One region of the Streptomyces sp. HSG2 genome, then DNA from elsewhere that is predicted to be linked to it. Evidence: riboswitches for the same ligand, from Rfam matches in the RefSeq annotation. Region 1 holds a riboswitch; each other region holds the start of a gene.
The links. A riboswitch is a leader RNA that binds a small molecule or an ion and turns the genes downstream of it on or off. The one in region 1 is predicted to bind cyclic di-AMP.
Positions count from the first base shown of each region.

Region 2: it holds a riboswitch for cyclic di-AMP, as region 1 does, so the genes downstream of both, JEK78_RS02080 (M23 family metallopeptidase) here and JEK78_RS07895 (transglycosylase family protein) in region 1, are expected to answer to the same signal.
Region 3: it holds a riboswitch for cyclic di-AMP, as region 1 does, so the genes downstream of both, JEK78_RS20885 (C40 family peptidase) here and JEK78_RS07895 (transglycosylase family protein) in region 1, are expected to answer to the same signal.
Region 4: it holds a riboswitch for cyclic di-AMP, as region 1 does, so the genes downstream of both, JEK78_RS08530 (transglycosylase SLT domain-containing protein) here and JEK78_RS07895 (transglycosylase family protein) in region 1, are expected to answer to the same signal.

Region 1 is NZ_CP066801.1:1,934,378-1,940,156, reverse strand. It holds gene JEK78_RS07905 (cytochrome P450) at 1-1,108, shown strand, start outside; gene JEK78_RS07900 (transglycosylase family protein) at 1,314-2,369, shown strand; cyclic di-AMP (ydaO/yuaA leader) riboswitch at 2,532-2,698, shown strand; gene JEK78_RS07895 (transglycosylase family protein) at 2,703-3,428, shown strand; gene eno (phosphopyruvate hydratase) at 3,643-4,932, shown strand; gene JEK78_RS07885 (septum formation initiator family protein) at 5,059-5,535, shown strand; gene JEK78_RS07880 (DUF501 domain-containing protein) at 5,603-5,779, shown strand, end outside.
Region 2 is NZ_CP066801.1:578,369-584,147, forward strand. It holds gene JEK78_RS02075 (SGNH/GDSL hydrolase family protein) at 1-727, opposite strand, end outside; gene JEK78_RS02080 (M23 family metallopeptidase) at 909-1,892, opposite strand; cyclic di-AMP (ydaO/yuaA leader) riboswitch at 1,897-2,054, opposite strand; gene JEK78_RS02085 (tyrosine-protein phosphatase) at 2,530-3,327, shown strand; gene JEK78_RS02090 (DUF6126 family protein) at 3,352-3,471, opposite strand; gene JEK78_RS02095 (XRE family transcriptional regulator) at 3,468-4,091, opposite strand; gene JEK78_RS02100 (aspartate aminotransferase family protein) at 4,207-5,592, opposite strand.
Region 3 is NZ_CP066801.1:4,792,682-4,798,460, reverse strand. It holds gene ddaH (dimethylargininase) at 1-344, shown strand, start outside; gene rocD (ornithine--oxo-acid transaminase) at 341-1,561, shown strand; cyclic di-AMP (ydaO/yuaA leader) riboswitch at 2,136-2,350, shown strand; gene JEK78_RS20885 (C40 family peptidase) at 2,354-2,827, shown strand; gene JEK78_RS20880 (ATP-binding protein) at 2,829-3,329, opposite strand; gene JEK78_RS20875 (8-amino-7-oxononanoate synthase) at 3,581-4,729, opposite strand; gene bioB (biotin synthase BioB) at 4,945-5,779, shown strand, end outside.
Region 4 is NZ_CP066801.1:2,072,281-2,078,059, forward strand. It holds gene JEK78_RS08515 (hypothetical protein) at 1-608, shown strand, start outside; gene JEK78_RS08520 (tetratricopeptide repeat protein) at 639-1,763, opposite strand; gene JEK78_RS08525 (polyprenyl synthetase family protein) at 2,349-3,359, opposite strand; cyclic di-AMP (ydaO/yuaA leader) riboswitch at 3,942-4,104, shown strand; gene JEK78_RS08530 (transglycosylase SLT domain-containing protein) at 4,112-4,609, shown strand; gene JEK78_RS08535 (HAD family hydrolase) at 4,726-5,535, opposite strand.

The DNA of each region.
Region 1 (5,779 bases):
CCCGGGGCTGTCCAAGAACCCCGCCCACCACGACGAGCCGGCGCACGCCAAGGGCAAGACCGGCATCCCCGGCGAGCGCAAGGCCGAGCTGACGACGCATCTGCTCAACATCGACCCGCCCGACCACACCCGGCTGCGGCGACTGGTCAGCAAGGCGTTCACCCCTCGCCGCGTCGCCGAGTTCGAGCCCCGCGTGCGGGAACTCGCCGACGGCCTCGTCGACCGGTTCGCGTCCCGGGGCTCGGCCGACCTCATCCACGACTTCGCCTTCCCGCTCCCCATCTACGCCATCTGCGACCTGCTGGGCGTCCCACGCGAGGACCAGGAGGACTTCCGGGACTGGGCGGGCATGATGATCCGGCACGACAAGGGACCCCGGGGCGGGGTCGCGAGGTCGGTGAAGATGATGCGGGGGTACCTGGCCGATCTGATCCACCGCAAGCGGAAGGCGCTGCCCGCCGAGCCCGCCCCCGGTGAGGACCTCCTCTCCGCCCTCATCCGCGCCTCGGACCACGGCGAGCACCTCACCGAGAACGAGGTCGCGGCCATGGCCTTCATCCTGCTCTTCGCCGGATTCGAGACCACCGTCAACCTCATCGGCAACGGCACCTACGCGCTGCTCACCCACCCGGCTCAGCGGGAGCGCCTGCAACGCTCGCTGGCCGTCGGGGACCGCGCGACGCTGGACACCGGCGTCGAGGAACTGCTCCGGTACGACGGGCCGGTGGAGATGGCCACCTGGCGTTTCGCCACCCGCCCGCTCGGCATCGGCGGTCAGGACATCGCCACAGGGGACCCGGTCCTGGTCGTGCTCGCCGCCGCCGACCGGGACCCGGAGCGCTTCGCCGATCCCGACACTCTCGATCTCACCCGTCAGGACAACCCCCACCTCGGGTACGGGCACGGGATCCACTACTGCCTGGGCGCGCCCCTCGCCCGTTCGGAGGGGCGGACCGCGCTCGCCACTCTTCTCACCCGGCTTCCCGACCTCCGCCTGGACGCCGATCCCTCCTCGCTGCGCCGGCGCGGCGGGTTGATCATGCGGGGGCTGCGGACGCTGCCCGTCGCGTTCACCCCCGAGGGCGCGGCGGACCGTGTGGACACGTAGGGGCCGGGCCGCGGTGGCTCGGTCCCCACGGGACGGCACCGCGCCGAACCCCTTTCCCCGGGTGGCCGTCGAACGTCTGTGATCTTCGTGTGATCTGTGCGGCATCGGCTTGTGACATGCGATCACCTGCCGATACGTTCACGGATCAGCGCGGCAGGTCGTGGTCGCCGCGCTGCGAAGCCGCCGTCTCGCGAAAGGTCCGCACATGCTCTCCGGGAACGGTCGTCACCGTCGCCCCAGCCAGGCCTCGGCGCTCGTCGTCGCGGCCGGCGTCACCGGCTCGGCCATCGCCATCCCGCTGTTGGGCGCCTCCGGCGCCGCCGCGGCCGACGGCACGGCCTGGGATCGGGTCGCCGACTGCGAGACCGGCGGCGCGTGGAGCCGGAACGGCGGCAACGGCTACTACGGCGGGCTCCAACTCTCCCAGGACCAATGGGAGAGGTACGGCGGGCTCGACCACGCCTCCAGCGCGGACCAGGCGAGCCGCTCCCGGCAGATCGAGACGGCCGAGAGGATCCTCGCGGCGGAGGGCGTCGCCGCCTGGCCCACTTGCGGCCCGCTCGCCGGGCTGGTGGAGGGGGTCGGCGCGACGATCGACGACCCCGCCGCGCCCGACGGGCCCTCGGTCGGGGCTGGAGGGGCCGCCGGCGCGGTGGAGCGGGCCGAGGAGATCGAGGGCGTCGAAGAGGCCGCCGGGTCGGAGCGGCGAGGCGAGGGGGGCGCGAGGGCCGGTGGTGCTTCGGCCACGCCGTTCGCCGCCGATGCCGGGACCCCTTCGGACCCCGATACGGCGCCGGGGGCGGACGAAGCGGACGCGTCGGACCGTCGGGAGGCATCCCGTGCGGACGTCGGGACGGTCGAGGAGCCCCACGAGGAGCCGGGCGAAGGGGTCGGCGACGAGACGTCCACCCGCCCGGGCGCGGATCCCCGATCGGACGCCGAGACGGCGGACTCGGCTCCCTCCGTGACCGGGCGCGACGGCAAGGACCGCCTCCCTCGGCGGGAGGGCGACGGCACGGGCCGGCACCGCGGGGAGCCGGCCGACGAGAGCGATGGCGGCGAGGCGGCCGGCGAGTACACCGTCCGGTCCGGCGACACCTTGTCGCGGATCGCGGAGGGCCGGGGGACGAGCGGCGGATGGTCCGCGCTCTACTCGGCCAACCGGGCGGTGATCGGCGACGATCCCGACCACATCCTGCCCGGTCAGACCCTGAGGGTGGCGGGCCAAGCGCTGTCGGCGCCAAGCGAGTTCACGCCCTGAATGTTCCTTGATGTCCGAATTCGAGCGCGTGAGACATAGCTCTCAGAAGTTCTGATCGTCTTTGATAATCCCCCGGCCGCGTGTCTACGGTCGGGATCGCTCGCCATCGCGGGCACCGGTGCCGCTACGCCGAATCCTGCCAGCGGCTTCCGGCAACAGTCGTCGCGTCGAGCGCCGTAGGCAGGAGCGGGGGAACCAAGGTAGGCGCCGCACCGGGAAGTCGAGACGGAGCGGCTAGGGGTGAAGCCGCGTCCCGTGAGGGACCCGGCCGGGCAATTCCACCGGCCCGAACCCGACAGCTCACCTCGTAGGCGTCGGTGAGGGGATCCATCCATGCTGTTCTCCGGCAAGGGCAACCACCGTCGTCCGTCCAAGACCGCCCGGGCCATCGCCGTCGTCGGCGTGGCCGGTGTCGCCGCCGCGGCCCCGCTGATGGCGGCCGGCACCGCCTCGGCGGCGACCGCCGCGGAGTGGGACGCCGTCGCGCAGTGCGAGTCCGGCGGCAACTGGTCCATCAACACGGGCAACGGCTACTACGGCGGGCTGCAGTTCGCGGCCTCGACGTGGGCCGCCTACGGCGGCACCCAGTACGCCTCGACCGCCGACCAGGCCAGCAAGGCCCAGCAGATCGAGATCGCCGAGAAGGTTCTGGCGGGTCAGGGCAAGGGCGCCTGGCCGGTCTGCGGCACCGGCCTTTCCGGCGCCGCCTACGACGGTGACACCGCCACCGACACGCAGGCCGCTCCCGCTCCGGCCGAGACGGAGGCCGCTCCCGCTCCGGCCGAGACCCACGAGACCGAGCAGCCCGCCTCCCGCTCGCAGGAGCGCTCCGCGGCCGAGTCCTCCCAGGAGGTCGCGCAGGACACCGTCACCACCCCGACCGGCGACCAGGTCGCCAAGGGCGACGGCGAGTACGAGGTCGTCAAGGGCGACACGCTCAGCGAGATCGCCGCCGAGCACGGTGTCGAAGGCGGCTGGCACAAGCTGTTCGAGCTGAACAACGACATCGTCGACAACGCCGACCTGATCTTCCCGGGTCAGCAGCTGCACCTGAAGTAGGCGGCCCAGGCTCCCCGCCCCCGTCCCGGCTCGCGTCCTCGGCGCGCCGGGACGGGGTTCGCGCGTCGCAGCACCGCCCCGGCACCGGTATCCGGCCGAGCGCGGTCCGATGACCGTCCGGCGTGAAGTCGATCGGCCGGAGGCGGTTAGGCTCGTGCCGCAGCACCTCACGCGCGGTACTGCCATCCGTGTCACATCCAAGAAGGAGATGCTCGTGCCGTCCATCGACGTCGTCGTAGCCCGGGAAATCCTGGACTCCCGAGGCAACCCCACGGTCGAGGTCGAGGTCGGCCTCGACGACGGCAGCACGGGCCGTGCCGCCGTGCCGTCCGGCGCGTCCACCGGCGCCTTCGAGGCCGTCGAGCTGCGGGACGGCGACGCCGGCCGCTACCACGGCAAGGGCGTGGAGAAGGCCGTCCTCGCGGTGATCGAGCAGATCGGCCCCGAGTTGGTCGGCTACGACGCGACCGAGCAGCGTCTGATCGACCAGGCCATGTCCGACCTGGACGCCACCGACAACAAGGCTTCCCTCGGCGCCAACGCCATCCTCGGCGTCTCCCTCGCGGTCGCGCACGCCGCCTCCGAGGCGTCCGACCTGCCGCTCTTCCGCTACCTGGGCGGCCCCAACGCGCACCTGCTGCCGGTGCCGATGATGAACATCCTCAACGGCGGCGCGCACGCCGACTCCAACGTGGACATCCAGGAGTTCATGATCGCCCCGATCGGGGCGGAGTCGTTCTCCGAGGCCCTGCGCTGGGGCACCGAGGTGTACCACACACTGAAGAAGGTCTTGAAGGCCAAGGGCCTGTCGACCGGCCTCGGCGACGAGGGCGGCTTCGCTCCGAACCTGGACTCCAACCGTGCCGCCCTGGACCTCATCATCGAGGCCGTCAAGGAGGCCGGCTACACTCCGGGCGAGCAGATCGCCCTGGCGATGGACGCCGCCGCCTCCGAGTTCCACAAGGACGGCCGGTACGTCTTCGAGGGTCGCGAGCGCACCGCACAGGAGATGATCTCCTACTACGCGGAGCTGGTCGCCGACTATCCGCTGGTGTCCGTCGAGGACCCGCTGGACGAGGAGGACTGGGAGGGCTGGAAGGCCATCACCGCCGAGCTCGGCGACAAGGTCCAGCTGGTCGGTGACGACCTCTTCGTCACCAACCCCGAGCGCCTCCAGCGCGGCATCGACGAGAACGCCGGCAACGCGCTGCTCGTCAAGGTCAACCAGATCGGCTCGCTCACCGAGGCCTTCGACGCGGTCGAACTGGCGCAGCGCAACGGCTTCAAGTGCATGATGTCGCACCGCTCCGGCGAGACGGAGGACGTCACCATCGCCGACTTGGCCGTCGCCACCAACTGCGGTCAGATCAAGACCGGTGCCCCCGCCCGCTCGGAGCGGGTCGCCAAGTACAACCAGTTGCTGCGCATCGAGGAGATCCTCGACGACGCCGCGGTCTACGCCGGCCGCAGCGCCTTCCCCCGGTTCCGCTCCGCCGGTCTCTGACCGCGGCGGGCCGCCGGCTCCGCGCTGGATCGGCGTCGTCCCTACGTCCTCGCACCCGGTCCCGTACCGTGTGCGGGGACGTGGGCGCGTCCGGTGCGACGCTCCGAGGCGAACGGGAGGCGGGACATGGCCGCGAAGGACCGGGACCGCTTCTCCACCACCGCGCGGATCCGGCTTCTCGGCGAGCGCACCGCGGCCCGGGCCTACCGCTCCCAGAGCAAGCGTCAGGCCCGTCGGTCCCGACTGACCGGTCGGGCCGCGCTGCTCGCTTTGGTGGTCTGCTCCATGGTGGTCGCATTGGCCTACCCGATGCGCCAGTACGTCGCGCAGCGGGCGGAGATCGCCGACCTCCAGGAGGAGAGCCGTCGATCCCGGGACCGGGTCGAGGAGTTGGGCGACCTCGCGGCACGCTGGCAGGACGACGCCTTCGCCGCCCGGGAGATCCGCGCCCGACTGCACTACGTGCGGCCCGGCGAGACCGGCTACGTCATGCGGGACCCCGAGGCGGCCGAGCGGGCGCGCGCGGACCGCGAGGCGTCCGGCCGGCCGTGGTGGCGCACCGTTCTCGACGGCGTGGACCGCGTCGACGCGGCCGGCCGCTGACCCGGAGCCGGAACGCCGGCGACACCGCACCCACCACCGTCGACAGAAAGACGCCCGGAAGACACCCATGGAACACGTTCCGCCGCCCACCCCGCGAACCGAGCCCACGGACGCGGACGTCGAGGCGTTCACGCGGCAACTCGGCCGGCCGCCCCGCGGCCTGCGCGCCATCGCCCACCGTTGCCCCTGTGGACGACCGGACGTGGTGGAGACCGCCCCCCGGTTGCCCGACGGCACCCCCTTC
Region 2 (5,779 bases), 1.4 Mb from region 1:
AGACGTGGTCGCCCGAGGACTCCCCTCGCAACCGACGCCCGATCCACGGGACGAGGTATTCGCGGGCCCACTGGACGTCGTCGCGCCGCACGTCCAGCGTGCCGCGAGGCGGAAGACGCGGCCAGGGCTGCTCCGGGTCGGCCGGGACAGGCAGGCCCAACGCCTGTCCGGCGCGGAGCGCGACCCGGGTGTGCCCCTCGGCCGACAGGTGGAGCCGGTCGGCGTCCCACGCCCTGCGGTCCTGGGTGCTTCGGAGCGACCACAGGTCCAGCACCGGGCAGCCGTAGCGGTCGGCGACGGCACGGACGTGTCCGTTGTACGTCGCGATCTTGCCGCGCAGGTGCCGCAGCACCGGAACGCCCCTGGTGTCGAACCCGGTAGTGACCAAGACCGTGCCCGCCGCGGCGGCGAGCGAGGCGATGGCCCGCTCGAAGCGGGCGGCCAGTTCGTCGGGGTCGCCACCGGGTCGGATGATGTCGTTGCCACCCGCGCAGAAGGAGACAAGGTCCGGTGCGAGATCGACGGCGCGCGGTACCTGCTCCTCCACGATCCGGTCCAGCAACCTGCCGCGCACGGCCAGGTTGGCGTAGGTGAACTCTCCCTCGGGCCGCCGGTCGGCGAGGAGGACGGCCAGGCGGTCGGCCCAGCCCACGAACGCCCCGTCGGGGCCGGGGTCGCCCACGCCCTCGGTGAAGCTGTCCCCCACCGCCACGTACGACCCGATCACTGCTCTGCTGTCGTTCTTCGAATCGTCTGACACTCGGACCATGATTCACCGAGAACCGCGACCTACGCGACCGTAGGCAGGGGGTGACACACGGTGAGAAGCGCCACTTCCGCGGCACGCGGCGGGCACGGCTACGGCCGGGCCCCGTGCGAGGCCCGGCCGTGAGCTGGTGGGACGCCGGTCAGAGGGAGACGCCCTGCGACCGCAGGAAGGCGATCGGGTCGACGTCGGAGCCGTAGTCCGGCGTGGTGCGGATCTCGAAGTGCAGGTGCGGGCCGGTCGAGTTGCCGGTGGAGCCCGAGAGGCCGATCTCCTGGCCCGCGGTCACCGACTGCCCCACCGACACGGAGATCGAGGACAGGTGCGCGTACTGGGCGTAGTGCCCCTCGTCGAGCTTGATGACGACCTGGTTCCCGTAGGCTCCCGCCGAGCCGGCCGAGACCACGGTGCCGGAGCCGACGGCCTTCAGGGACGTCCCGGTCGGGACGGAGAAGTCCGCGCCGGTGTGGTAGCCACTGGACCACAGGCTGCCGGCCTGGCCGTAAGCCGTGCCGACGGTGCCGCCCGGCACCGGGGAGACGAAGGCCGCGGAGTCGGCGACGCCCGCGGTCTGCGCCGGGGTCTCCTCCGCGGCGGGCTCCGCCGCCGGCTGCTCGGCCGCCTGGTCGGTGGATTCCTCGGCCTCCTGGGACGGCTCGGCCGTGGTGGGCGCGGCGGACTCGGTGGCCTCGGGGGCGGGCGCCTGGGCGGCGTCGGAGGAAGACGCGCCGTCCAGGGTGAGCTTCAGACCCGGGTGGATGAGCGAGGGGTTCTCGCCGACGGCCTCGCGGTTGTCCGCCCAGAGCCGCTGCCAGCCTCCCCGGACGTCCTGCTCGTGCGCGATCTTGGCGAGCCAGTCGCCGGAGCGCACGGTGTAGACGCGCTCGTGCGAGGACCGGTCGCCCTCTTCGGAGGCGCGGCGGTTGTCGCGCGAGGTGCTCTCGGCCCGGTCGCTCGCGCCGGAGTGGGCGACCTGACCGGTCGCGGGGGACTGCGCGGGGGCCGCGTGCGCGGTCACCGCCCCGACGAACGGCAGGGCGAGCGCGGCGCCACCGGTGCCGGCGACGACGATGGCACGGGTGAGACGGGTGGACTTGGTACGACGGTGCTTACCCCGGACGGGCATGGTGAGTTCCTCTCCGGCGCCTGCGAGGTGAGCTGTCGGGTGCGGACTGGAGATGTCCGGCCGTGCGCGGCACGACTTGACCCCTAGCCTGTTCCGGAGACCGGGACAGGCGGTGTTGCCTGTGGGTCCCCCGCTCCTGCCGGGTACGGGTGATGAGACGAGTTGGGTGGCGCTCCGGTCGGCGGCAGGATTAGGCGTCCGTCCGGATCGGTCGTGAACGTAAGGGACCGAAAGACACAGGAACAAGCCCGAGTCTCACAGGACACGGCCCGGACATGATCCAACCTCGACGCGGCCCGTCACACTCCGTCGACCTGCCCACCGCCCCGACCCCTCAACTCCCGCCGCCACCGCGCCTATTGCGTGCTCATGACAAGCAACGCACGGTCACCATATGACGCTCCTCACCCACTCCCGGCACACGCCCCCTCACTGTAGGGCGAGTTGACCCGAAAGGTTCAATTCAGACAGAACAACCAAAAGCCTTTCCGCTACCCAATAGGGGTGCGTGAAGCAGTCGCGGCGGTGGGGCGGAGCCGGGCGGGGAAGGGTCCCGCCCCGGGCGGCACATGCCGTATCGTCGAATCGGTGCCCGTCGGCCGGAACGCGCCGGCGGCAGGGAGAGGGAGGAGCCCCCTTGACTCAGCAGGTCCCCCCGACCGAGCCCGAACTCGCCGGTGTGCGCAACTTCCGCGACGTGGGCGGGCTGCCGACGACGGACGGCCGGAGGGTCCGGCACGGTGTCCTCTTCCGCAGCGGGCACCTGGCACACGCCACCGAGGCGGACGCCGCCTTCCTCGACTCCCTCGGCCTGCGCACGATCTTCGACTTCCGGAACGCCGCCGACCAGAAGCTGGAGGGGCCGGACGTCACGCTGCCCGGTGTGCGCAACGTGAACCTGCCGCTGTCCGACCCCGCCGAGGGCGCCGACTTCTGGAAACTGGTTCGCGACGGGGACCTGGTCCGGCTGCGCGAGACCCTCGCCGGCGGCAAGGGCGCCGACCGGATGATCGCCTCCTACCGGATGATCATCAAGGAGCGGACGATCGAACACTCCCGCGTCCTGCACGCTCTCGCCGAGGACGGCGTGCCCGTCCTGATGCACTGCGCGGCCGGCAAGGACCGAGCGGGCCTGTCGATGGCGGTCACCTTGTTGGCCCTGGGTGTGGAGCGGGAGGCCATCGAGGCGGACTACCTCAAGTCCGGCGCGGCGCACCGACGCTACCGGGTGCGCCTGGGCAACGCGGCCCGTCCCTCGGACGCTCTGGAGGTCATGGAGCTGCTCAACCCCTTCTTCGACGCGCGAGCGGAGTACCTCGCCGCCGCGTTCGACACCGTGGAGGAGACCTGGGGCGGCGTCGAGCCGTACCTGGAGCGGGGGCTGGGCCTCGCTCCGGAGACCCGGGCCCGGCTCCACGAGCGCCTCCTGGTCTGAGCGCTCCACCGAGTTCGGGGCGCTCTACTTCGCCCCCACCTCGAAGAGCAGATAGACGAAGGCGGCGAACACGTGCCCCACGGCGATGTAGATGATCAGGCGCACCCACAGGGCACGGGGGAACTTCTCCTCGAAGTCGCTCATGTCGCCTCTCCGGTGGTGTCCCCCAGGCACAGGGTGGCCGCGGGGCTCTGTAGCAGGGTGTGGACGAACAGCAGGTCCGCTCCGTCCGGGTCGGGGGCCACGATCCGGTGGGGGGTCAGGGACTCGAAGTGCGCGCTGTCGCCGGGATCGAGTCGGTGGACGGCGTCGCCGAGGCGCAGCGCGAGCCGGCCCCGCAGCACGTACAGCCATTCCTCGCCGGGGTGCACGCGGACCATGTCGCCCTGGGCCGCGTAGGGCACACGCACCCTCAGGGCCTGCATCCCGCGACCTGGCGCACCGGCCTGCCAGTACGTCCAGCCCCCGGCCGGGGCCGGCACGCTCTCCGCCGCGCGAACGACGGCCTGCCGGTCTCCGCCCCGCTCACCGAGCAGGTCGGAGACGGTCGTACCGTAGATCCGGGCCAGGCCGAGCAACATGGGGAGTGAGGGTTGGCGGCGCCCGGTCTCCAGGCGCGACAGGTGCGCGGGCGACAGCCCCGCGGCGCGTGCCGCCGACTCCAGGGTGAGCGCGGCTCGACGGCGGAGCTCCCGCAGCCGGGGAGCGACCGCGGAAGCCGACTCGGCAGGGTCGTCCGGCGATCCGGGTGCGGAAGGGTTCATGCGCTCCATTGGAACCCTTTCCTGCCTCGGAGGCAATTCGCGTGCCTCCGAGGCAAAGCGCGCTCGCGGCGCGGCCGGCCGCGCACTCCGGGCGGCCTCTTCGGCGGAGGTGCGCCTACCTCTGGGCCACCGCCTGCTTGACCAGCGTCCTCCCGAAGTCCCAGAGGAGGCCGGCGCCGTCGTGCGCGTCGTCCATGACCTCGACGAAGGCGCCGACGAAGCGCTCCACCTCGGGTTCTCCGATGATCAGCGGCGGGATGAGCTTGATCACCTCCAGCCGGTCGCCGGACACCTGGGTGAGGACTCGATGGCGCTGGAGCAACGGGGCGACCACCATCTGCGCGAAGAGCCCTCGCCGGGCGGTCTGGAGCACGGCCCAGCGGCTGCGGAGCCGCATAGACCTCGGCCTGCCGAACTCGATGCCGATCATCAACCCTCGGCCTCGCACCTCGGCGAGCAACTCGTAGCGGTCCACCAACTCGGCGAGCCGGGACTTCAGCAGACCCCCGACGGTCGCCACGCGCGAGACGAGTCGTTCGTTCTCGATCACCGACAGCACGGCGAGGCCCGCCGCCATCGCCTGCGCGTTGGACCCGAAGCTGGCGGAGTGGACCAACACGCGGTCGAGCGAGGAGTACACCTTCCTGAAGATCCACTCGCGTCCCAGGGTGGCGCCGATCGGGACGTAGCCGCCGGAGAGCGCCTTGGCGACACAAACCAGATCCGGCTCCACCCCGTCCTCGTGCTGGTAGGCGTAGAAGGCACCGGTGCGCCCCAGACCCGTCTGCACCTCGTCCACGACGAGCAACGCCTTGTGCCGGCGCAGTAGTTCCTGGGCGCCTCGCAGGTAGCCGGGGGGCGCCTCGTGCACGCCTTTGCCCTGGATCGGCTCCACGATCAGTGCGGCGACGTCGCCTTGGGCGAGTTCCCGCCCCAGGGCGTCCAAGTCGCCCAACGGAACGGGGGTGTCGGGGAGCAGGGGTGTGAAACCCCGCCGAAATCCGGGCTCGCCGTTGACCGAGAGCGATCCGGCGGTCAGCCCGTGGAACGCGTGCGCACAGTACAGGACACGTGGCCTGCCCGTGGCGTACCGGGCGAACTTCAGGGCGCACTCGACGGCCTCCGTGCCGCTGTTTCCGAAGAACACGCGGTCCAGGTGGGGGCTGTGTGCGAGGAGACGTTCGGCGAGCAGACCCGGCAGCGCCTGGCAGTCGAAGCGGGTCAGGTCTGGCAGCGAGGCGTCCAATACATCGTGGAGGGCCTTGCGGACGACCGGATGGTGCCGACCGAGGCCCATGACCCCGAACCCGGCCAGCATGTCCAGGTACTCGTTGCCCTCGGCGTCCCACAGTCGAGCACCCTCGGCACGCTCGTAGACCCGGTCGAATCCGATGGTGCGCAACAGCCGCGGAAGCTGCGCGTTGAGGTGGCGGCCGTGCAACTCGTACCCCTCGGCGCCGCGCTCGGCCAACAGCGCGCCGAGGTCGAACTCCTTGGTCATCATGCCCTTCCTTCGCTCTTCTCCTCGACCCGACGCCCCGGCCGGGTCGGGCTCGGCGCCGTCCGCCGCCTCCCGAGCGCTCGCCCCTCCGGCGCCGCGCGGACCGGCGCCGGCCGACCACGCGCACATGGAGACCGCGCCGGGGCCGTCCCGAGGGGACCCTTCCCTCCGGACCGGCGCGCGGAAC
Region 3 (5,779 bases), 2.9 Mb from region 1:
ACTTCTACCACCTGGACACGGCGTTGTTCGTCCTCGACGACCCCGAGGCCGGGACGGAGGCGAACATCGCGTACTACCCGGAGGCGTTCTCCCCCGGCAGCCGCGAGGTGCTGGCGCGGCTCTATCCCGACGCGGTGACGGCCACCCGCCATGACGCCCTGGCTTTCGGGCTCAACTCCGTGTCGGACGGCCGACACGTCTTCATCTCGTCCGCGGCGACCGCCCTGGCGGGCCGACTCGCCGAGCGGGGATACGTCCCCGTCCCCGTCGACCTGTCCGAGTTCCACAAGGCAGGGGGCGGCATCAAGTGCTGCACCCAGGAGATCCGGGAGGACCGACGATGACCGCGCCCGCCCGCACCCGTTCGTCGGCCGACCTGATCCGGGCCGAGGAGCACGTCCTGGCCCACAACTACCATCCCCTGCCCGTGGTCGTCGCCCGTGCGGAGGGCGCCTGGGTGGAGGACGTCGAGGGCCGCCGCTACCTGGACCTGTTGGCCGGCTACTCGGCCCTCAACTTCGGGCACCGGCACCCTACGCTGGTCCGGGAGGCGCACCGCCAGCTGGACCGGGTGACGCTGACCTCCCGCGCCTTCCACAACGACCGCCTCGCCTCCTTCGCCGAGCGGCTGGCGGCGCTCACCGGAACCGACATGGTGTTGCCCATGAACACCGGAGCGGAGGCCGTGGAGACGGGCATCAAGGTGGCCCGCAAGTGGGCCTACGAGGTCAAGGGCGTACGCGGGGGCCGGGCGACCATCGTGGTCGCGGCCGGCAATTTCCACGGCCGGACCACGACCGTGGTCGGGTTCTCCACCGACGAGACGGCGCGTGCCGGGTTCGGCCCCTTCACCCCCGGTTTCCGCGTCGTGCCGTACAACGACACCGCCGCGCTGGAAGCGGCCGTCGACGAGTCGACGGCCGCCGTGCTCGTCGAGCCGGTGCAGGGCGAGGCAGGGGTGATCGTCCCGGACGACGGCTACCTGACCCGGGTGCGGGAGGTGACCCGCGAAGCGGGGTGCCTGTTCGTGGCGGACGAGATCCAGTCCGGACTCGGCCGCACCGGACGCACGCTCGCGGTCGAGCACGAGTCGGTCGTCCCGGATCTGATCCTGCTCGGGAAGGCGCTGGGCGGAGGCATCGTACCTGTGTCGGCGGTCGTCGGCAGCCGCGAGGTGCTCGGGGTGCTCAACCCGGGCGAGCACGGGTCGACGTTCGGCGGCAACCCCCTGTCCGCCGCCGTGGGCGAGGCGGTGGTGGGCTTGCTGGAGACGGGCGACTTCCAGCGCCGGGCGGCGGAGCTGGGCGAGCGGCTGCGCGTCGGACTCGCTCGGTTGACCGGGCGGGGCGTCGTCGGCTTCCGGACGCGGGGGCTGTGGGCGGGCGTGGACGTGGACCCCGCGCTGGGCACCGGGCGAGAGGTCGGAGAACGGCTGGCGCGGGAGGGCGTGTTGGTCAAGGACACGCATGGGTCCACCATCAGGATCGCGCCGCCGCTCACCATCGCCGCCGGGGAACTGGACGAGGGGCTGGCGGCGCTGGAGCGGGTGTTGACCGACTGACGCGCGAGGGGCCACGCGTTCGCGCGCCGGCCGACCCATCCGCGGGCCCTTCGGGGCCGGGTCGTCGGGCGGGGCGTCCCGTCGGGGGGCCGTGCGGGGGGGGAATCCCGCTCGGCGTGCTCCGGCGGCCTCTCGTGCGGGGCGTACGCCGGGCCGGGCCACCGGCTCGGGGGCGCGGGGACGGGGAATCGTCACACCGGTGAGGGCGCTGCGCCCACAGAAGGCCCCGAGCGGGACGGCCGGGGCCGTCCCACCGGGTTCCCCGCCGACGCCCCCGACGACGCGGGGAGGCGCCGAACGGGCCGAATGGCCTACCCCCGAACGGACCACCCCCCAGCCCCGCCACCGACCGGTCCGAGTTGCGCGGAACGTCCGCCGGGGGACGGGCGCGTGGCCGGTCGTCGCTGGTCCGAGGGTGGGCCGGGGTGCCGGCGTGGCGCGGTGCGCCGATTTGTCCACCCGATCGGACCGAGGGTGGCCGACAACACAGCTCCCCCGTCCCGCCGGGACTTTCGCTTCGCGGTGCAGCAAGATCCGTGACTGACGACAAGCCCTCGCCGCCGCGGCGGGGCGATTCGGGCGGACGCCGAGTCCTGCCGCCGTCCGGATGACCGGTCGACAGGAGTGGATCGGCAGGAGTGGAGGACCCGAGCACGACGGGTCGCCGGGACGGCCGTCACGGACGGGAGCCCGAGCGGTCCTTGGGGTGAAGCCGCACGTGTGCGGCCGGGCAACTTCGCCGGCCCGAATCCGACAGGTCATCCTTCACAGGCGGCTGACGAAGGGTTGCGCATGACCGCGCTCGATCGTGTCCCGACGTTTCTCGCCCGAGCGGGTACCGCCTCCGCTCTCGCTCTCGCCGCCGTGGGTGGCTCCGTGGTGGTCCCCGGCGCGGCCTCGGAGGCCGCGGCCGCGGCGGCGGCCTCCAAGGCGCTCCGGGTGGCGGCTTCCAAGAAGGGCGCCCCCTACCAGTACGGGGCCACCGGGCCTCACCGCTTCGACTGCTCCGGCCTGACTCTGTACTCCTTCAAGGCCGCGGGCAAGCGGCTGCCGCGCACCGCCGCCCAGCAGTACAACCGCACCCGACACGTGTCGGCACGCCAGCGCAAGGCCGGGGACCTGGTGTTCTTCCACTCGGGTCGGGGCGTGTACCACGTCGGCATCTACGCGGGGCGCGGACGGATCTGGCATGCGCCGAAGACGGGGGACGTGGTCCGCCTCCAACGGATCTGGACCAGCAGCGTCCGGTACGGCCGCGTGCGTTGATTCATCCGGGGGTGGTGGCCGGTGCCCCGAGGCCGACCGCCACCCTCCGGCCCGTCGGCTCGGGACCCCCGGCCAGGCCGTCCGGCCCGGTCCAGGGAAGCTCGATGGAGACCGTCTTGCCACCTTCACGGGTGGGCTTGACCCGGACCCTGCCCCCGCGTTCGGCGGCGGCACACCGGACGATCACCATGCCCCGGCCGTTGTCCTGTTGACCGGTCGCGGGCAGTCGCCGGGGGAATCGGGGGTGGCTGTCCGTCACCCCCACGTACAGCCATTCGTCTCGGTCGAGGACGAGTTCCACGGTGAAGCTGGGCGACTGTCCGAGCGTGTGCCGCACCGCGTTGGTCGCGAGTTCGGAGACGACGAGCCTGATGGTCTCGGCGGCGTCGGTGTCCACGCCGAGACCCCATTCGACCAACGTGCCGACGGCGTAGCCGCGAGCCGTGGAGACCGAGGCCGGATCGGTCGGCAGAGTGACGGATGCTGCCAGGTGGTCTGCCATCGCGCGGGGGTCCCTTTCCCACGGGACCGCGGTCCGACACGGGTCGGATGGTGCGAGTACGGTCCCTGACCGGTGCTTCACACGCCAGACTGCCATCACGGCGGCGCCGGGGGCGTCGATCCGCCGGGATGCGCCCGCCCCTGTCCCTCGAAGCGGTGAACTCCGCCCGTATGGACGGCGTCGCCCCCGTTCCCGCGGCAGCGGCCCGACATCCCGGGAGGCTGCCGGCGGGGCCGGGGCGGGAGGGACCCTCACCCCGGGCGGACGCCGGATCCGGGTGCCGTCGTGAGGAGAGTGGTCACCGCCTGTTCGACTCGGGCGTCGTCCAGGTCCGCGCGCGCCGTCAGCCTGATCCGGGAGACTCCGTCGGGCACGGACGGCGGGCGGAAGCAGCCCACGGCAAGACCTGCGGATCGGCAGTCCGACGCCCAGCGCACCGCGTCCTCGGCGGAGGGAGCCCGTACCGAGACGACGGCCGCGTCCGGTCGGGCGCAGGGCAGGCCCGCCGCCGTGAGCCGGGCGTGCAGCCCCGCCGCGACCGTCCGGGCCCGGACCGCCCTCTCGGGTTCGCGGCGCAGCACGCGGAGGGCGGCGAGCGCCGCGCCCGCCGACGCGGGCGCGAGCCCCGTGTCGAAGATGAACGTGCGGGCCGTGTCGACGAGGTGGGACACGACGCGGGTCGGTCCGAGGACGGCGCCGCCCTGCGCGGCGAGCGACTTGGACAGCGTCACCGTGGCCACCACGGAGGGGTCGCCGGCCAGCCCGGCCGCGTGGGGGGCGCCGCGTCCCCCGGCGCCGAGCACGCCGAGGCCGTGCGCGTCGTCGAGCACGAGTCCGGCCCCGTGAGTCCGGGCCACCCGTGCCAGCGCGACCAACGGGGCGGCGTCCCCGTCCACGGAGAAGACGGTGTCCGTCACGGCGACCGCCGGCCCGTCGTGGCCGGACAGTGCCTTGTCCACGGCGTCCGGGTCGGCGTGCGGGACGACCTGGACGCCTCCGGCGGCCAGCCGGCAACCGTCGATGAGCGAGGCGTGGTTGCCGGCGTCCGAGACGATGCGGGAGCCGTGCGGCGCGAGCGCGGTGACGGCCGCGAGGTTGGCGGCGTACCCCGAGGAGAAGACGAGCGCCGCCTCGAAACCGCAGAAGGCGGCCAACTCGCGCTCCAACTCGCCGTGGAGTTCGGTGGTCCCGGTGACCAGGCGGGACCCGGTGGCGCCGCCGCCCCAGGTTCGCGCCGCCCGGACCGCTCCGGCGACGACCTCCGGATGCCGCGCCAGTCCGAGGTAGTCGTTGCCGGCGAGGTCGAGCAACCGGCAGTCCGCGGAACGGGGGCGCAGGCCGCGCGTCAGTCCCGCGCGGCGACGCCGTGCCGCCTGCTCGTCGATCCAGTCGAACGCCACGAACGCCGCTCCCCGCGATAGGTCCTGTCGACCGACACCCGCCCCGGCACCGGTCGGGCGACGTGTACCCGCCACGACGGAATGGACGTCTACCCGCCGCGACCTTAGCGGCGGCAGGCGGGGACGGCATGTGGCGATGCACACACCACCGCGCGTGCCCATGAGGCGGGGGGCTTCTTGGCCCGGGGCACCCCGGTAGGACAGGATCGGCTCCCATGGACCTGTTGAACACGCTGGTGGACAAGGGGCTGCGCCGCGAGACGCCGACCCGCGAGGAGGCCCGGGCCGTTCTCGCCACGTCGGACGACGCCCTGCTCGACGTGGTGGCCGCGGCGGGCCGAGTACGCAGACACTGGTTCGGGCGGAGGGTGAAACTCAACTACCTCGTCAACCTCAAGTCCGGGCTGTGTCCCGAGGACTGTTCCTACTGCTCCCAGCGGCTCGGCTCGAAGGCCGAGATCCTGAAGTACACCTGGCTCAAGCCCGATCAGGCGTCCGAGGCCGCCGCGGCCGGGGTCGGCGGGGGCGCGAAGCGGGTGTGCCTGGTGGCCAGCGGACGCGGTCCGACCGACCGGGACGTGGAGCGGGTGTCGGAGACGATCAGGACGATCAAGGAGAAGAACGAGGACGTCGAGGTCTGCGCCTGCCTGGGTCTCCTCTCGGACGGCCAGGCGGAACGCCTGCGCCGGGCGGGGGCCGACGCCTACAACCACAATCTCAACACCTCCGAGGCCGGCTACGCCGACATCACCAGCACCCACACCTACGCCGATCGGGTGGACACCGTCCACAAGGCGCACTCGGCGGGGTTGTCGCCGTGCTCCGGCCTCATCGCGGGCATGGGCGAGACCGACGAGGACCTCGTCGACGTGGCGTTCTCGCTGCGCGAACTCGATCCGGACTCCGTCCCCGTCAACTTCCTGATCCCGATGGAGGGCACACCGCTGGCCGGCGAGTGGCATCTCACCCCGCAGCGGTGCCTGCGCATCCTGGCGATGGTGCGGTTCGTCTGTCCGGACGTGGAGGTACGCGTCGCCGGCGGACGCGAGG
Region 4 (5,779 bases), 140 kb from region 1:
CCCTGGCGCTCCTCTCCCTGATCCGGCCTCTCTTCGTCGACCGGTACGTCCTGTTCGCGATGCTCGGCCTCGCCCTGCTGATCGGGGCCGCCCTGGAGGCGGCCGTCCGGGCCGCGAGACCTCGATTCCCGCGCGCCGCCCGATGCGTGCTCCCGGTCGCGGTCGTCCTGGCCTGGTCGGCGCTGCTCCCGCACTCGCTGGCCACCCGGTCCCCCGCGAGCCGGGTCGACGACGTCCTCGCCGCGGCGGCGGACGTCGACAGGCTCGCCTCACCGGGGGACGCCGTCCTGTTCGTGCCCGCAGCGCGCCGCGACACCAAGTCCGTCTCGCCCGGGGCGTTCACGGGGCTCCGGGACATCGCGCTGGCCCGGGACCCGGTGGAATCCGGCACGTTGAAGGGGGTGGAGGAGTCCCCTGACCGGATACGCCGGGAGATGCTGACGCGTCGACGGATCCTGCTGGTGACCGACGCCCCGGAGGCCGCGCGACCCCTCTCGGCGGAACGGGATCGCGTCAAGACGGACACTCTGCGGCGATACTTCACACCGGTCGCGGACGAGCGGGCACGCGGACGGCGAGTGATCGTCTACGAGCGGGGCGAGGGCTGACCGCGCCCTCCCGGCGGGCCGCCGCCTCGGTCAGCCCGTGCCGGCGCGGACCCGATCGGCGAGCCTGCCCATCCGCGCTCGGGCGGCCCGCAACGCGTCGAGGTCGGCGGCGGCCGGGCCCGGCTCGGCCGCCAACTCGCTCCACAACTCGATCAACTCGGCACCGAGTTCCATCCCCTGCCGGGGGTCCCGGACCGCGCGCCAGGCGGTCAGCGCGCCGTGGACACCGCCGTAGGCGGCCTCCGGGTCGCCCGTCCGACGATGGGCGCGCGCCGAATCCAGGCAGAGACGCAGCGCGCGGACGGGGTCCCCGGAGAGGAAGGCGACGTAGGCGGACACCTCGCGCAGGCGCAGCACCTCGGGATGGTCCGGCCCGAGGAGTCGAGAGGCCCGTGCCCGTGCCTCGGCGGCCTCCCGGTCCGCTTCGGCCGTTCGACCGGACCGGATCGCCTCGTGGATCCGTCCGACGGCCTCCGCGAGGAAGGCGGGCGTCTCGATGGCCGGCCGCTCGCCGCCCGGGTCCGCTCCCAACACCGCCTCGGCCACCGCGTCGAAGCCGCGAGGCGGGGTGCGTGAGGGCGCGGGCGCCGCGTCCGCGCCGGTGGAGGGGCGCGCCGGGGGCTCCGGTGGGCCGCCCGGCGCCTCCATCCGGGGAGGCGGGCCGAACGCGCCCGTCGGGGGCGCCACCGTGCCCCGGACGACCGTGGGGGCCGTGGGGGAGGCCACGAGCGCGAGGGTGACGGGCGTGGACGCCGGCGTGGTGGCGCGGGGCGCCGACCGCGTCGGATCGGGTACCGCGCGTGGTCGGTCCGCGGCGGGCTCGGTGGCCCGCACGGGGTCGCCTGCCAGGTGGCTGGCCCCGTCCGGGTCGACGCGGAGCGGGACGACCCAGCCGATCGTCTCGTCGTGGACGGTGGCCAGGACCGGCCGACCGGCGGCGAGTGCCAGGCACTGCAACCGGTCGAGCACGGCGGCCTGAACCGACTCGCCGGGGCCGGGCGAGACCGGGACGCCGTCGACCGAGCCCGGGCCCTCGCCCCGTACGCGGACCTCCAACGGCCCGGCCCGCCCGGCCCCCGAGGCGGAAGGGGTGGAGACGAACGGCCTCTCGACGGGCCGGTCGTCTCGTCTGCGGTCGCGGCTGAGTCGAGCCATCGTCCCCTCACTCGTCGGCGGGCCGCGCGGCCCGGTCGCCGCGTCCGGCTCCGCACCGTCGGCGCTGTTCGGGCCGTCGCCTTCGAGTGTCTCCGGCTGTCCACGGCTCCCGCGTCACCACGCTGTCACAGGCTCGTCCCAGGAGGTCGCGCCCCGCCGGTGGGGGCGAGGGGTTCCTGGTGCGCGGGGCGGACGGACCCGGCGCGCGGACCGGGCCGAGAGACCGGGCCCCCCGGGGGGCGGCGGCGAGCGTCGGGAGATCCGTCCGACCGGAGCCGCGGCCACGCCGACCACCTCGCGGGCATCGCTTGGCGCGGTCCCGCCCGCGGCTCCGCTCCCGCCGGTCCGGCGGACGTGCCACCGCCTCCGGGCTTCTCACCCGAATCGGTGAGGAGGGGCGCTCCCCCGCGACGTCCGGGCGGTCGGAGTCTGGGCGGGCGGCCGGTCGGTGTCGGGGCGGGGCGTGGGGGCCGTCGGCCCCGCCGGGGTCGCGGGCGGGTGCGGACGCCCGATCCCGAGGGCACGGCCCTTGCCCTGCCGCGGTGGGGCGTTCCGCGCGGGGGCCGGGCGGGAGCCCGGGGTCGCTCAGCCGGCCCGGTGGACCACGGCGTCGCAGAGATCCACCAGCGCGGTCTTGGCCTCGCACTCCGGCAGTGGTGTCAGGGCGGCGCGGGCCTCCTCGGCGTATCGGACGGTGTCCCGCCGGGCCTGGAGCAGCGCCGGGTGGGCGCGCAGCAGGCGCACCGCCTCGGCGAGCCGGGCGTCGTCGCCGAGGTCGGCGTCGAGCAGCTCGCACAGCTCCCGGTCCTCGGGCAGCCCGAGGCGCGAGGCGCGCTCGCGCAGGCGCAGTACCGGAAGGGTGGGGATGCCCTCGCGCAGGTCGGTGCCGGGGGTCTTGCCGGACTCGCGGGAGTCGGAGGCGATGTCGAGCACGTCGTCGGCGAGTTGGAAGGCGACGCCGAGCCGCTCCCCGTACTGGGTGAGCACGTCCACCACGCTCTCCCGCGCGCCGGAGAGCATGGCGCCGAAGCGGCAGGAGACCGCGACCAGGGAGCCCGTCTTGCCGCCCAGCACGTCGAGGTAGTGGTCGACGGGGTCCCGCCCGTCCTGCGGCCCGGCCGTCTCCAGGATCTGCCCGGCGACGAGCCGCTCGAAGGCCTGTGCCTGGACCCGGACGGCCTCGGGGCCGAGGTCGGCGAGGATCCGAGAGGCACGCGCGAAGAGGAAGTCGCCGGTCAGCACGGCGACGGAGTTGGCCCAACGGGTGTTGGCGCTGGGCACCCCGCGGCGCACGGCGGCCTCGTCCATCACGTCGTCGTGGTAGAGCGTGGCGAGGTGGGTCAGCTCCACGACGACGGCAGACGGGACGATGCCGGGGGCGTCGGGGTCGCCGAAGCGGGCGGCGAGCATCACCAACAGGGGACGGAACCGCTTGCCACCGGCTCGCACCAGGTGCTGGGCGGCTTCCGTGATGAACGGCACCTCGCTCTTCGTCGCTTCGAGCAGCCCTTCCTCGACAGCCGCCATCCCGGCCCGGACATCGGCCTCCAGAGCCTGGTCCCGCACGCTCAGCCCGAACGGCCCGACGACGGTCACGAGGGGTCTCCTGTCTGCTGGTGTCTTCTGGCGGCTACGCGGTTCGTCGATAGGTCGCCGACCTCATCCGCGTCAGCGTATCCGGTCACGTTTCGATCACCGCGAGCGCCCGCCATCGGGGGTCGGGCGGCGTTCGATCACGGAAGGCCCCCTCCGATCAGGTGATACGCCGGACCGGCGGCCGGCGGGTCGCTCACGGGGGCCTCCGGCACGCGGGAGGCCCCTCGGGCCCCCGCGCTCGACCCCGGCTCGCTCCGACGCCGCCCCGCCCCCACGGGACGCGCACCGCCTCGGCGGGAGATCAACGCCCGATTGTCGCTTTCCATACCTTTTGCCACCTTCCCGATCGGGAGTGAGTTGACTCACCCGACCCAGGTGTCACCGCGGTCACCGTCGCCCCCTCCCGGCCCCGGACGAGGGCCAGTTGACCCCCGACAGGACCCCGCCGCCACCCCGGCCCGGGGGGCGGATCTCGGATGCCCGGCGATTCGGGCGAATCAACCCCTTGTTCCGGACATGCCCCCTCGCATACGTTCCCGGCTTGTCGGGTGGACGCCCAGTCCTGCCGCCACCCGAACCGACACCCATCGATCGACCCACCCACGGCAGGAGCGGGGGACCCAGGTACATCGCCGTACGGTCACCCACCGGCACGGCTCGGGGTGAAGCCACGTCCCTCGCGGGCGCGGCCGGGCATCTCCCGCCCGAACCCGACAGCTCACCTCGCAGGCGTGGGAGAGGAACCCCATCACATGTTCGCCACAGACCCGCCCCGCCCCGCCCGGCCCGTCCGGAACGGGCGCCTCGCCCGCAGGCTCGCCGCCCTCGGCGCCGGCGCCGCCGTCCTCGCCCTCCCGCTCGTCGGCGCCACGAGCGCCGTCGCCGCCACGAGCGCGCAGCCGGTCACGACGGCCACGTCGGCCGGCTACACCGACGACCTCGACGGCTGGATCCGCGCCTCCCTCGACGTCATGGCCCGGCACGGCATCCCGGGCTCCTACGACGGGATCCACCGCAACATCATGCGGGAGTCGTCCGGCGACCCCCAGGCGATCAACAACTGGGACGTCAACGCCCTCAACGGCACTCCGTCCAAGGGCCTGCTCCAGGTGATCGACCCCACCTTCACCGCCTACCACGTGGCCGGCACCTCCTGGGACCCGTACGAGCCCGTGGCCAACATCACCGCCGCCTGCAACTACGCCGCCGCGACCTACGGCTCCATCGACAACGTCTTCGGCGCCTACTGAGCCCCGGGGGCGCCCCGGCCCTCCCCGCACCGCACCGCGCCGTCGCCGCCGACTCCGACCCGCTCCGCCCACGCGGACGCGGGGCCGGGGCGTCGGCGTCGGTGTCGGCGCGGCGATCAACTCGGGAAGAGCCGCTCCAGGACGGCCGCGACCCCGTCGTCCTCGTTCGATCGGGTGACCTCGTCGGCCACCGCGAGCAGTTCGGGGTGGGCGTCGGCCATCGCGACGCCGTGCGCGGCCCACCGGAACATCGGGATGTCGTTGGGCATGTCGCCGAAGGCGACGGTCTCCTCCGGCCCGACCCCCCACCGTGCGGCGGCCATCGCCAGTCCGGTCGCCTTGGTGACCCCCGCCGGCTGCAACTCCACCGTGCCCGGCCCCGACATCGTGACCGTCGCGAGAGTCCCCACCACGCCGCGCGCCGCAGTGGCCAACTCGTCGTCGCTCAGGCGTGGATGGCGCAGCAACACCTTGCTGATCGGCGCGGTCCACAGGTCCTCGCGGCGGTCGACACGCACGGCGGGCAGCGTCGGACGCGGCATCCGGTACCCCGGCTCGATCAACGTCAGTCCGTCGGTGCCGTCCTGGTCGACACCCGCGTACACCTCACCCACCTCGGCCTCGATCTTGCCCAGGGCGGTCTCGGCCGGCTCCCGGTCCAGGGTGACCGACCACAGCAGCCGGTCGCTCCCGGCGTCGTAGAGTTGCGCGCCCTGGCCGCACACCGCCGGACCCACGCAGCCGAGTTCCGCCAAGAGCGACCGTACCCGGGGCGCGGGCCGGCCGGTCACCACCAGGTGCCGCGCACCGGAGTACACCACCCGCGCCAGAGCGGCCCGCGACCGCGCCGACACGGTGTCGTCGCCGCGGAGCAGCGTTCCGTCGAGATCGGTGGCCACGAGCGTGTACGCGATGGGGTCCATGATCAGAGAATACGGACATCGCGTTCCGCCGCCCCGGGCCCGGACCACACCCGAAACGGTCGCGATGGCGGACGGTCAGGAACGGTCCGACGCCGCGCGGTTCGCGCCCGGTTGCCGGCGCATCCGGTACCGCCCGCGAGCCACGCCGATCGAGCCCCGAGGCCGGACCCGGCGACCGCTCGCGACGCCCAGGCCCCGAGACCGTCGCCCGTTCCCGTCCCGCGCGCGACACCGGAGCCCTGCCCAG